2 regions of the Massilia sp. SYSU DXS3249 genome follow, and region 1 is predicted to be linked to the other one. Evidence: predicted binding sites of a transcription regulator. Region 1 holds the regulator's gene; the other holds the start of a gene.
The links. The regulator FliA, encoded in region 1, starts transcription of late flagellar genes. The targets are predictions, from matches to a motif close to CTAAAGTTTNNNNNNNNNNNGCCGNTA.
Positions count from the first base shown of each region.

Region 2: the regulator FliA is predicted to act here: its motif matches at 2,178-2,204, upstream of ACWCIA_RS16775 (LPP20 family lipoprotein).

Region 1 is NZ_JBSIPX010000002.1:244,559-250,367, forward strand. It holds gene ACWCIA_RS03350 (M35 family metallo-endopeptidase) at 1-160, shown strand, start outside; gene ACWCIA_RS03355 (hypothetical protein) at 232-723, opposite strand; gene motD (flagellar motor protein MotD) at 891-1,631, opposite strand; gene ACWCIA_RS03365 (flagellar motor protein) at 1,633-2,376, opposite strand; gene ACWCIA_RS03370 (RNA polymerase sigma factor FliA) at 2,358-3,086, opposite strand; gene ACWCIA_RS03375 (MinD/ParA family ATP-binding protein) at 3,103-3,942, opposite strand; gene flhF (flagellar biosynthesis protein FlhF) at 3,935-5,341, opposite strand; gene ACWCIA_RS03385 (hypothetical protein) at 5,558-5,809, opposite strand, start outside.
Region 2 is NZ_JBSIPX010000015.1:1,424-7,232, reverse strand. It holds gene ACWCIA_RS16795 (TraB/GumN family protein) at 1-193, opposite strand, end outside; gene ACWCIA_RS16790 (TraB/GumN family protein) at 229-1,245, opposite strand; gene ACWCIA_RS16785 (helix-turn-helix domain-containing protein) at 1,355-1,660, opposite strand; gene ACWCIA_RS16780 (VOC family protein) at 1,745-2,110, shown strand; gene ACWCIA_RS16775 (LPP20 family lipoprotein) at 2,255-2,788, shown strand; gene ACWCIA_RS16770 (flagella assembly protein FlgT middle domain-containing protein) at 2,778-3,974, shown strand; gene ACWCIA_RS16765 (UdgX family uracil-DNA binding protein) at 4,147-5,649, opposite strand; gene ACWCIA_RS16760 (putative DNA modification/repair radical SAM protein) at 5,646-5,809, opposite strand, start outside.

The sequences.
Region 1 (5,809 bases):
GGTGCACGAGATGAGCCACTTCGACGTGGTCGCCGGCACCGACGACAACGTCTACGGCCAGAGCGGCGCCGCCAGCCTGGCGATCAGCAATCCGGACGCCGCCGTGGCGAATGCCGACAACCACGAGTATTTCGCCGAGAACACCCCGGCGCTGAACTAAATACCTGGAAATAAAAAGAAAAACCCCTCTGGCCAGTTGGCGGCCAGAGGGGTTTTTTATCGCTTTCGGTTTTATTTTCCGCTGTAGACGAAGGACGCCGGCCGCGCCGGGAATTCCACAAGGGCGTCGGGGCGCTTGGGGTCGGCCAGCACCGGGCCGGCGTAGCCGATGTTGTAGGTGTGCCGGCCGGGCTTGAAGGCGTAGCTGTTGGTGATGTCGATCGTGTTCGTCAACATCTTGCCCGGTTCGAGCGGCTGGTAATCCTCGGCCGTCAGCGCTGCGCGCTTGACCATTTTTCCCGTGTAGGAAATCGGCCGGTTATCGAAACCGCGCACGTCGAAACGGCGTCCGGTCAATTCGTGTTCCGCCGCCACTTCGCGCGGGATCCAGACCGTGGTCTTGCCCTGGTTGATCACCGTGAGTTCCACGACGACCTTGCCTGGCGAGGTTGCGACATCGATGCTGTGCTTCACGCTCACAGTCGGTTCTCCGGCGCCCGCAATCAGGGGCATGAGGCTCGCCGCACCGGTCAGGGCGGCGAGAAGGAAGGGTCTGCGCTGCATGTTCAACTCCATATGGTCGTGTCACGCATTGTGGGGCCAGATGAAGCGAAAGCCAAGGGTAGGGTGGACGGGTCCCCCGTCCACGCGTTCAACCGGCGCAAGATTATCCGAGCAGGCCTTTCAAACGTGATTTGAACGCGTGGACGGGAAACCCGTCCACCCTACGCTTATCCCTGATCAGGCACCGTAGCCAGGATCGTCACCGCCACCCTCCGATTGCGCGACCTGCCCGCCTCATCCGTATTCGGCGCCAGCGGCTGGTTCGCGCCATGCCCTACCGCCGTCAGGCGTTCCGGAGCGATCCCGCCCTCGATGAACAGGCGCACCACACTGCTCGCGCGCACGCTCGACAATTCCCAGTTCGACGGATAAGCCGAATTCGCAATCGGCAGGTTGTCGGTATGCCCCTCGACCTCGATCGCATGCGCTTCGCCCTTCAGCAGCCCGGCCACCGTGCCGAGGGTCGTGCGCGCGTCGCCGCCGAGCGCGGCCTCGCCTTCCTCGAACAGCACGCTGGCGTTGATGTCGACCTTGACGCCCTGCCCGGTTTGCGTGACGCGCACCTTGCCGTCTTTCACCAAGGGCGCAAGCGAGGCGTTCAGCTGGCGCGCGAGCGTATTCAGGCGCTCGCGCTCGCGCCGTGCGGCCTCGGCACGCTTGCGCGCAATCAGGTTAGCGAGGGGAAGCGGGTCGATGGGGGAGCTGGCCTGCGGCACCTGCGGCTTGCCGCCGAAGGCATCGCCCAGGGCGTCCGACAGCGCCCGGTACTTGCCGGTGTTGACGACGGAGATCGCATACATCACGACGAAGAAGGCGAACAGCAGCGTAATGAAATCCGCGTAGGAGATCAGCCAGCGGTCCTGCTGCTCGCCGCCGCCCTCGAGCTCGTCGTATCGTTTGCGCGCCATATCAGCGCTGCGCCAGCAGGCTGGCCACGCGCTCCTCGACCACGCGCGTGTGGTTGCCGCTGGCCAGGTCGTGGAAGACTTCGAGCAGGATTTCGTACTGCACCACCTGGTCCGACACGATGGCCTTCAGCTTGTTCCCCACTGGCAGGAAGAACAAATTCGCAAGCCCGACGCCGTACACGGTCGACACAAAGGCGACCGCAATCCCGGAGCCCAGGCGCGACGGGTCGGACAGGTTTTCCATCACGTGGATCAGGCCCAGTACGGCGCCCAGGATGCCGATGGTGGGCGCGTAGCCGGCGGCCGCTTCCCAGATGCGGGCGGCCTGGCGCTCGGCGAATTCGTAGGCGCTCACTTCCGCCTCCAGCAGGCCGCGGATCTTGTCGGGATGGACGCCGTCGACCACCAGCCGTAAACCCTTCTCGACGATCGGATCCTTGGTCTTCATGAACTGCTCGAGCGAGAGCAGGCCGTCGCGCCGCACCGAGTGGCTCCACAGGGCAATCTCGCGCGAACGCGGCTGGCGCGTGTCCTTGGGCGGGAAGAACACCCAGCGCAGCATGCGCATGCCGCGCTTGAAGGTGCTCGCCTTCGATTGCAGCAGCACGGCGCCAAAGGTGCCGACCACCACGATCGCAAAGGCCGCCGGCTGGAACAGCGAGGCGAACCGGCCGCCGTCGAGCGTATGCCCGACGAACAGGCCGGCGAGGGCCAGCGCCAGGCCAATCAGGCTGGCGAAGTCCACAGCTTTTCCTTGAGCGAAGCGCGCAACCTGGCCACGGCCTGCGTGTGCAGCTGCGACACGCGCGACTCGGACACGCCCAGCACGGCGCCGATCTCCTTCAGATTCAGTTCTTCCTCGTAGTACAGGCCCATCAGGATCTTCTCGCGTGGCGGCAGGCCGTCGATGGCGGCAATCACGGCCTGGCGGAAGTCGGTGTCGAGCAGCGCGCGCAGCGGGTCGTCGTCGTCCACCGCATAGCGGTCGAGGAAGGAGTCGTTGCCGTCGTCGTCGTGGAAATCCTCGTAGTACACGAGCTGGTGGCCGCCGCCTTCGAACAGCATTTCCTGATAGTCGGCGAGCGAGACGTCGAGCGACTTGGCGACCTCGGTCTCGGTCGGCGGACGGCCCAGCTTCTGCTGCAGCGACGTCATCGCGGTCTCGACCTTCTTCATGGTCTGGCGGGTGCTGCGCGGCATCCAGTCGTTGCTGCGCAGCTCGTCGACCATGGCGCCGCGGATGCGCAGCACGGCATAGGTCTCGAACTGGGCGCCGTGGTTGTCCTCGTAGCGGTTGATGGCATCGAGCAGGCCCATCATCCCGGCCTGGATCAGGTCATCAACCTCGACCGACGGCGGCAGCTTGGCCTTCATCTGGTGCGCAAGGCGCTTCACGAGCGGGGCATGCTCGGTGAGCAGGTGGTTCTTGTCCGCTTTCCCTTTGACGGTATACATGCTTGTGCTTTTTTTCTCAGGAACCAAAATGCGCGCCGCCGCTCTGACGCTCCAATCTCGCCATGCCCGGCAGGGCGAAGCGTCCGGCGAGCCGGCGGAAGGCCACCGACGCCCCGGCCAGCGGGAAGGCATCCACCACGGCACGCCCGAGGCGCGCGGCGCGGTGCAGGTATTCGTCGGCCGGTACCGAGCCCATCGAACTTAACGTTACCGCTAGGTAACGACTTGCTGCTGCCGACATATTATCGTAAACCACCTTCGCCTCTGCCTCGGAGGCCCCGGTGACCAGGATGCCGAAGGGACGGCGGCCGAATTCCTGGGCCAGGCGCTTGATCAATGCATAGGCATTCGTGATCGAGGTGGCGCTGGTCGAGACCTGCACCACGATTTCCGATTCGGCCAGGGCCGGCAGCGCAAAGCTGCCGTCGCGGTTCAGTTCGCCATCGACGATGACGATGCCGCCCTGCCCTTTCACCAGCACATCAAAGGTTTTCGCGAGGCGCCGCGCCTCGTCGGTGCCGGCACGCGGCGTGTCGCCGTCGCGCGACAGCAGCGCCACCGAAAAGCCCTGGGGTGCGCCCTGCACCACCTGGTTCAGCCCGCATTCCTGGCGTGCCACCTGCAACAGGCCCGCATGGCGTTCCATCTCGAGGCGGCGCGCAACGCCGTAGTCGCGCACGGTGGTGTCGACGATCAGCACTTCGTTGCCGGCCTGCGCCAGCGAGGCGCCGAGGTTGACCAGCATGGCGCCCTTGTCGTCGCTGGGCGTGCTCGATAAAAAGGTGACGACGCGTGGCTTGGGGCCGGCCAGCATCCGGCGCAGGCCTTCGGCCTGGTCGAAATCGAAACTAGCCACAGTGCACCCCGCGCAGGCTCTCGTCGCGGTGGCTGGTGCCGACCATCATCAGCGGCAGGTCGGCATCGTCGAAGGCGGCGGCGGCCTCGCGGCGGCTGCGGAAGGCGCGGTCGACCAGCATCGCGCGGTCGGCCAGGTGCAGGTCTTCCGGCACGCGCTGGCCGTTGGAGATGTAGTGCAAATTCAGTTTTTGGCGGATCACCACGTCGAGCACGTTGCCGATCGAGGCGGCTTCGTCCAGCTTGGTCATGATGCAGCCGTGCAGGCCGCTGCCCTGGTAGGCGCGCACGACTTCGGCCAGGGTTTCGTTGGTCGAGGTGGCGTTCAGGCACAGCAGGCGCTTCACATCGGCGCCGGCGCCGGCCAGCATGGCGACCTGTTCCGTCACCATCTGGTCGCGCTGCGACATGCCGATGGTGTCGATCAGCACCGTGTGCTTGTTGCGCAGCTCTTTCAGGGCGATGCGCAGGTCGGCCTCGTCCTTCACCGAGTGCACCATCACGCCCAGGATCTTGCCGTAGATGCGCAGCTGCTCGTGGCCGCCGATACGATAGGCGTCGGTGGTGATCAGGGCCAGCTTTTCCGGACCGTGGCGCATCACGCAGCGTGCGGCCAGCTTGGCGGTGGTGGTGGTCTTGCCGACGCCGGTCGGGCCGACCAGGGCGAACACGCCGCCCTTGTCGAGCAGGTTGTCTTCGTCGGCCATCGTCGTCAGGTTACGCGCCAGCACGGTCTTGATCCAGCGCATCGCCTCGGCGGCGTCCTTATTCGCCGGCATCTTCTCGACCAGGTAGCGCGCCAGCGAAGCCGAGAAGCCGGCGGCCAGCATTTCGCGCAGCACGGCCGCCTTTTGCGGCTCGCGCTGCTGGGCGCCGCCGAACGACAGCTCGGCCAGCTGGGTTTCCATCAGGCCGCGCATGGCGCGCAGTTCGTTCATCATGCCGCTCATTTCGGCGGCGGCCGATTCCTTGGCCTGGGCGATGGCGGCCGACATCATCGAGGTCATCGCGGCCATGTCGAAGGCGGGTTCGGCCTGCGGGGCGCGACGGTTGGCGTAGCTGTGTTCGGGGATGAATTCCGGTTCCGGCTGCGGCTGTGGCGCACGGCGCGCATAAACCTGCTCCGGCGCTGCCGCTGCGGGCGCGCTGCGGCGGTTCACGAAAGCGGGCGCTTCCGGTTCGAAGGCGTGCAGGTGGTCGAGGCGCGGCTGCGGCTGGGCCATCTCGGAATCCGGGGCCGGGGCGGCCAGCGAAGCGACGTCGTCGTTGTCCAGCGCAAGGATCTCGACCACGCCGTCGACCGCACGGTTGGAAAGGATGACGGCGTCCGGCCCGAGCGCATCGCGCACCTTGCGCAAGGCTTCCCGGGATGTTGCCGCTGTAAATTTCTTCACATTCATCTTATTCTCCGTACCGCTTCAGTCATGTCGGGACGATATTGCCCGTTTACAGGAGAGATTATTGACGATGCCGTGAAGCAACCATCGGGGGAAAAGGATGGGGAAAGTGGGTTAATTCGATTTGGAGCATGGCACTAGCGGGCGCAGCCTGGCCGGCAGCGAGCTCCACCGACCAGGACCGGACATTTGTCAGGACGTGCGCGCATCGACGAAGCCTCAAGGCGCCGACGCTGCCGCCACCATCGGCTGATCCGTTCCCAGCTTGAGTTTTTCCTCGCGCGCCGCGATTTCGCGGTCTGCTTCTTCATAGACACGGGTGCTGTGGAGCCACCATAAGACGCCTGCGATCACGCCGGTGCCGATCGCGACTGTCGGGGCTGCGGACGCCAATACCATCAGGTTGTTGACGGCGGCGCCGCCCCATATCGCACTGCTCGTCTTGATGACCAGCCGTTTTTCATTTTTCGG
Region 2 (5,809 bases), on a different contig from region 1:
TCGACACCTTCCACAAGCCCGGGCCCGGGCGGCTGCCGGACACGAGGATGGTTTGCGGGAGCGCTTCGCCGTTGTCGAGCGTCGGCGTCGCCGCTGGGGCCGGCGCTGCGGCAGGTGCAGGCGCCTCGGCCTGCGCCCACGCGGGCAGGCTCAGGAAAGACAGGGCCAGGGCAGGCAATATGCGCTTGAACATGGTGACATCCTCGTCGTGAAAGTAAGGCTTCTACGTTATTTCGGTGGCTCGACCGTATAACCCTTGGCCTGCAGGGTGGCAATCACCCCCTTCGGGTCCAGGATTTCCTTGATCTCGACGACGGTAAAAGTGCTGGCGTTGGTCGCCAATGCCTTTTCCGCGGCCACCACCCATTTGGCGGCGGCCTGGGCCTTGGCGGTGCGGATTTCGGGCTGGTTCTTCGCGAGCGAACTATTGGTCATGGCCTCGAAGCAGGTCTTGTCGCGGTCGCCGAAGTCCTGCTTGCGGATCTCGTCGAGCTCGCCGACCGCCCAGGCATTGGCGCGGGCGCGCATGAGGTTGACGTCGGTATCCAGGACCTCGATCGTCTTGGCGAGGCAGGCGGCGTCGTCCAGCGGCGACTTCTTGAATTCGCGCAGCATCTTGCCGGGGTCCTTGATCTCGATGCGATACCCGGCGTCGGTCACCTTGATCTTGTGTTTGTCGACCAGCTTGTCGATCGTCTTGCGCACGTCGGAACCGCCTGAGAGGCCGGCTTCCTTCATGGCGCGGCTGTGCAGCTCGGCCGCGGCAAAAGAGGGACGTTGACGCTCGATGTCCTTGTCGGTGCCAAAATACTTTTGCTTCATAGGCTGCCAGCGTGCGTAGACCTCCTGCGGCAGCACGTCCTTCAGCTCGGCACCGTCCGGATTCTTTTTATAACCGATCAGGAAGGGCAAGGCGCCCATGCCGCCCATCCAGCCCACGTTGATATGCACGGTCGGCGGCTTCAGGTATTCCTGTGAGCCGGCGATGACCTTGTCGACCGCACGCGAACGCCATTCCATTTTCGTGGGCAAGGGGCCATAGGTGCCGAACACCCACATCACGTTGTCCCCCTTCGACACCTTCCACAGACCGGGTCCCGGGCGGGCGCCGGACACGAGCACGACTTGCGGCGCGTCCTCGCCGGCGGCGGGCGCCGGGGCGGCGGTGGAGGGGTCCTCGGCCTGCGACCAGGCGGGCAGGCTCAGGAAACACAGGGCGGCAGCAGGCAGTACGCGCTTGAACATCGTGACGATCCTCTTCTGGTGTGTGCTGAAGAGTATTGTCTTTGCGCCTATAAATATAAGCAAGTAACCGAGTGTTACAAGAGGCATATGCATGGCTGGTGACCGTGCCCTACTCCGTCCGCTTGCGCGCCGCCCAGGGCCGCAGGACGAGGTATTTCGGCACTGCGGTGCGCGAGCTGCTGCTGGCGCTGATCAGTTGGCGGCGCTCGAGCAGGGCGATGGCGCGCTGCGCCGTCACGCGCGACAGGCCGGTCTCCAGCGCGATCGTCGCGTAACTGAGCTGCACGGCGCGGCCCTCGGCGGCGGCGATCCGGTGCCACAGGTAGAGGTAGACGACGAAGGCGGCCGGCGAATGTTCGTGGCCGACCAGATCCGGCATCAGGACGTCGAGCACATAGGGGTCGAGGGTGGTCACTGTATTCTTGAAGAGTATAGTCATGATGATTATAGTGGGGCCCGCGCCCGTGCGAGAATGCCGGGATTCAGACAGGAGACCCGCTTGATCACCCACATCAAATTCGTCAGCATCCCTACCCGCGACCAGGACGCGGCCCTCGCCTTCTACACCGAAAAACTCGGCTTTCGCGTCATCACCGACCAGCCTTTCGACGGCAAGCAGCGCTGGATCGAGCTGCGCGTCGGCGCGTCCGAGACGCGCTTCGTGCTGTTCACGCCGACCGGGCAGGAAGACCGCATCGGCAGCCCCTTCAACGGCTCGCTGGCCTGCGACGACGTCGAGGCGACCTGGCGCCAGCTGTCGAGCCGCGGCGTCGAGTTCGTGTCGCCACCGCAAAAGCAACCCTGGGGCACCTTCGCCATCATGAAAGATCCGGACGGTAACCAGTTCGTGCTGTCCTCTTCCTGATCGCTTGCCATTGCAACAATCCAGCCGCGATTCCGCGGCTTGTTGCGCTAAATATTTCCCTGCGTCCATCAAGATCCGGCAGCACCGGCCGTTATTCAGACTGATACCGCGCCCCTTGCGCACCGCATTCTTACCGGATCCGTCATGAAACTCGTCGCTGTCTTCGCCCTCGCCTGTGCTTCGCTGCTCTCCGCCTGCGGCACCGTGCGCCTGCCCCTGGCCCGCCCGGCCGTGCAGCCCGTCGTCGTTACCCTGAGCGCCACCGGCTACGGCGCCGTCAACACTGCCTCCTGCAACGGCCAGTGCGAGCGCGTCTCGCCGGCCCAGCGCAAGCTGCTGGCGATGCGCGCTTCCCGCCTGGACGCCTACCGCGCCATGGCCGAACAGGTCTACGGCATGCGCATCGAAGGCGGCAGCACGGTGGGCTCGCTGGCGCTGAAGGACGACAGTTTCAAGGTGTATATTGACGCCTTCATCCGTGGCGCGCGCGTGAGCAATGTCGCCCAGCGCGAAGACGGCACTGTCGAGACGACCGTGGAGATGGATTTCGATACCAATGCGGCCCAGTCCCAGGCCCGCTCGCCGCGCGCGCTGCCGGCAGCGGCGAACGCCCGCGCCATGGTGGGCAGTGCTGGTCCTGGCGCTGCCTACGGCGCGTCGTTCTACCATGCGCAGTAATTTCAAACTTGGCTTTGGCGTCGCGCTTGCGCTCTTCCTCGCGCTGTTCCAGCCGGCCCTTGCCGCGCCGATCGAGGCCGAAGGCGTCGCCGCCATCGCCGACGGCGGCCTGGCGCGCGCCCGCCAGCTGGCCATCAAGGATGCGCTCGAACAGCTCGGCCTGCGCAGCGGCGCACGCGTGGATGTCGCGGCCGGCGCCGGCAAGCGCGCTTCGCACGACAGCAGCCGCGTCCAGCCGGCCTACGACTTCGACCGCTATACCGTCGTGCGCGAGTGGCAATCCGGCCCGCAGTCCGGGCCGATACTGCACGTGCGCGTCGCCGTGCAGGAAGAGGAAGCGCGCCCCAGCGGCAGCGTCAACCTCGGCTACAAGAAAAAAATCGTCGTCACCCCCTTCCACGTGCGCCGCTCCCCGCAGCTCGACGACGTCGACGACATCGCCACCCGCCTGCCGCAGGAACTGCTGCGCCGCCTGACCGGCACCGGCAAATTCCTCGGCAAGAGCAGCCCCTACGTGATCTCTCCCGGCAGCAGCGGGCCGGGCGCGGACACGGCGGCCGTACGCCGCCTGGCATCGATGCACGAGAGCCAGTTCGTGATCTCGGGCGAGATCGTCGACGCCAGCCCCTTCGACAAGCCGACCCTGTACGGCCTGATCGACCGCAAGGCACGCCGCATCGAGATCGAATTCTTCGTACACGACGGCCTCACCGGCGCCCTGCTGGCGCGCCGCACCGCCAGCGTGGAGCAAGTCGGCAAGCAGCGCATCGGCCGCGACAAGCCCTTCGGCAGCGCCAGCTTCGCGGCCACGCCTTTTGGCGGCGCGATCATGCGCGCGCTCGACCAGGGCATCGCCGGCATCATGGCCGACCTGGCTCCCCTGCCCTTCATGGCGAAGGTGGTGCAGGTACAGGGCGAGCGGATTTTCATCGACGCCGGCAGCACCTCGTCGATGACGCCGGGCGACCAGCTGGTGGTCTATAAACTGGACGCGCGCCAGCCGGTGTACGGGAACGATCCGCTGGTGCCGCTGGGGACGGTGGAGTCGGCGCTCGGCACGGTGACCATCGTGCAGGTGCAGCCGGGGTTTTCGATCGGGACCATGACGCCGCCGGGAGCAGCGCGGCAGGTCAGCGCCGGGGACATGGTGCGTTTCGATGTCGCGGTGTCGCCGGCAGGACGCTGATCCCGTAGGGTGGGCGCCCCGGGCCCACGCGGAACGATGAATAGAGTCAGCCAACAATCCACCTAATTGCCAGCGCCGCGTTATCTTCTCAAGAGCGTCAACGCGGCGCGTCCATCGCGACAAAACAACGCCAACACCATGCAGGCGTTCGCGTGGGCACGGGGCGCCCACCCTACGTTCGCGGCTCTTCCGGCTGTCGCTCCAGTAAACGCATTGCCAGCTTCAAGCCCTCGACCATCACATTGAACGCTTGCCGCTTGGTTTCCTCGTCCGGCACCCGCAGGATGTAGGACGGGTGGTAGACCGTCACCACCCAGCGGTCCTCATGCCGGATCGCCTTGCCGATCGAATCCCCCAGCTTCACGCTGCCGCTGCCCAGCACTGATTTGAGCGCCGTTGCGCCCAGCGCCACGATCACCTTCGGCTTGACGGCCGCCAGCTCCTTCTCCAGCCAGTAGTGGCAAGCCTCGACCTCGCGCTGCGCCGGCGTCTTGTGCAGCCGCCGCTTGCCGCGCGGCTCCCACTTGAAGTGTTTGACGGCATTCGTGAGATAGATCTCGCGCCGTTCCAGCCCGGCGGCGTTGAAGACGCGATCGAGCAGCTGGCCGGCGGGCCCGATAAAGGCTTCGCCGGCCAGGTCTTCCTGGTCGCCCGGCTGCTCGCCCACCAGCATGATCTGCGCCTTTTTCGGGCCGGCGCCGGGGACGGCCTGGGTCGCGAACTGCCACAGCTCGCAGCGCCGGCATTCGTCCAGTTTCGAGGGCTGCTGGCGCTCGGGCTGGGCGTCGGCGGGAGCGATCGGGATCGTTGCACCCGACTTGCGTCCCACCGCCTGCGCCTGGCCCGTGCTGCGCGCGCCCAGCTCGGCGTTGCTGACCATGGCGGGGACGATCGCGCCTTCCGGCAGGTTTTTCCAGAAGCGCGACGGGATGTGGCTTTGCATCAGCTGGGCGTTGACGCGCGCCGGGTTGAAGATGCTGCGGTAGTAGGTCAGCCAGAGCGCCTCGCCCGCGTCGTCGAGGTCTGCCGCGCTCGACATCAGGGAACCGGTGTGGTGCAGGGTCGCGCCGTCCCACATGACGCTGGCATCGGGCGTGCCGATCATCCAGGTGACGCCGCCCATGCGGTTCTTGAAATGCTCGGCCACCTGGGGCAGCACGTCGTGGCGCGGCTCGAACCAGGCGGCGAATTGCGGCGGCCCGGCCTCGAGGGGACGCTCGCGGAATCGGATATAGGCATGCATGTCGTGCTCCTCGCGGCGCACCGCCTTGACCATCGCGTGCAGCTTGGCGCCGTCGGCATCGGCCGGCGACTGCACGTCGTGCTCGCCGTGCTGCCAGCGCCAGATGACCCGGTACAGGAAAGCCCAGCGGTCCGGAACGCGGCAGCAGGCGGCCTTTTCCAGCATCTCCATCAGCGCGCGCGGGACGGAGAGTCGATGCGGCGGTGCCGGTTGTAATGGGGACTCGGCAGGAGCATTATCGGCAGAAGGGATAGAAGCCGGCGCACCCGAGAACAGGTCGGTGTCCAGCACCCCGACCTGGTTCCAGGTGACGCGTTCCGGCGCCACCTCGTGCACGAGCAGGTCGCGCGCGGCGGCGCGCCATTCGGCAAAGCTGGAGACCACCAGCGGCTGGCCGGCGGCTACCTGCGCAGCTGCCGACGGCGCGCTCATGCCGCCTTCAGTTCGGGCCACAGGTTCATCTGCTCCTGCGGCGCGCCCAGGTGGCGCCGCAGCAGGTCGGAACTCGCGAGGCCCTGCGCCGGCTTGTAGTCGGCGGTGACGACGAAGGGCGCGATCTTTTTCATGCTGCAGCGCAGGCGGGACAGGTCTT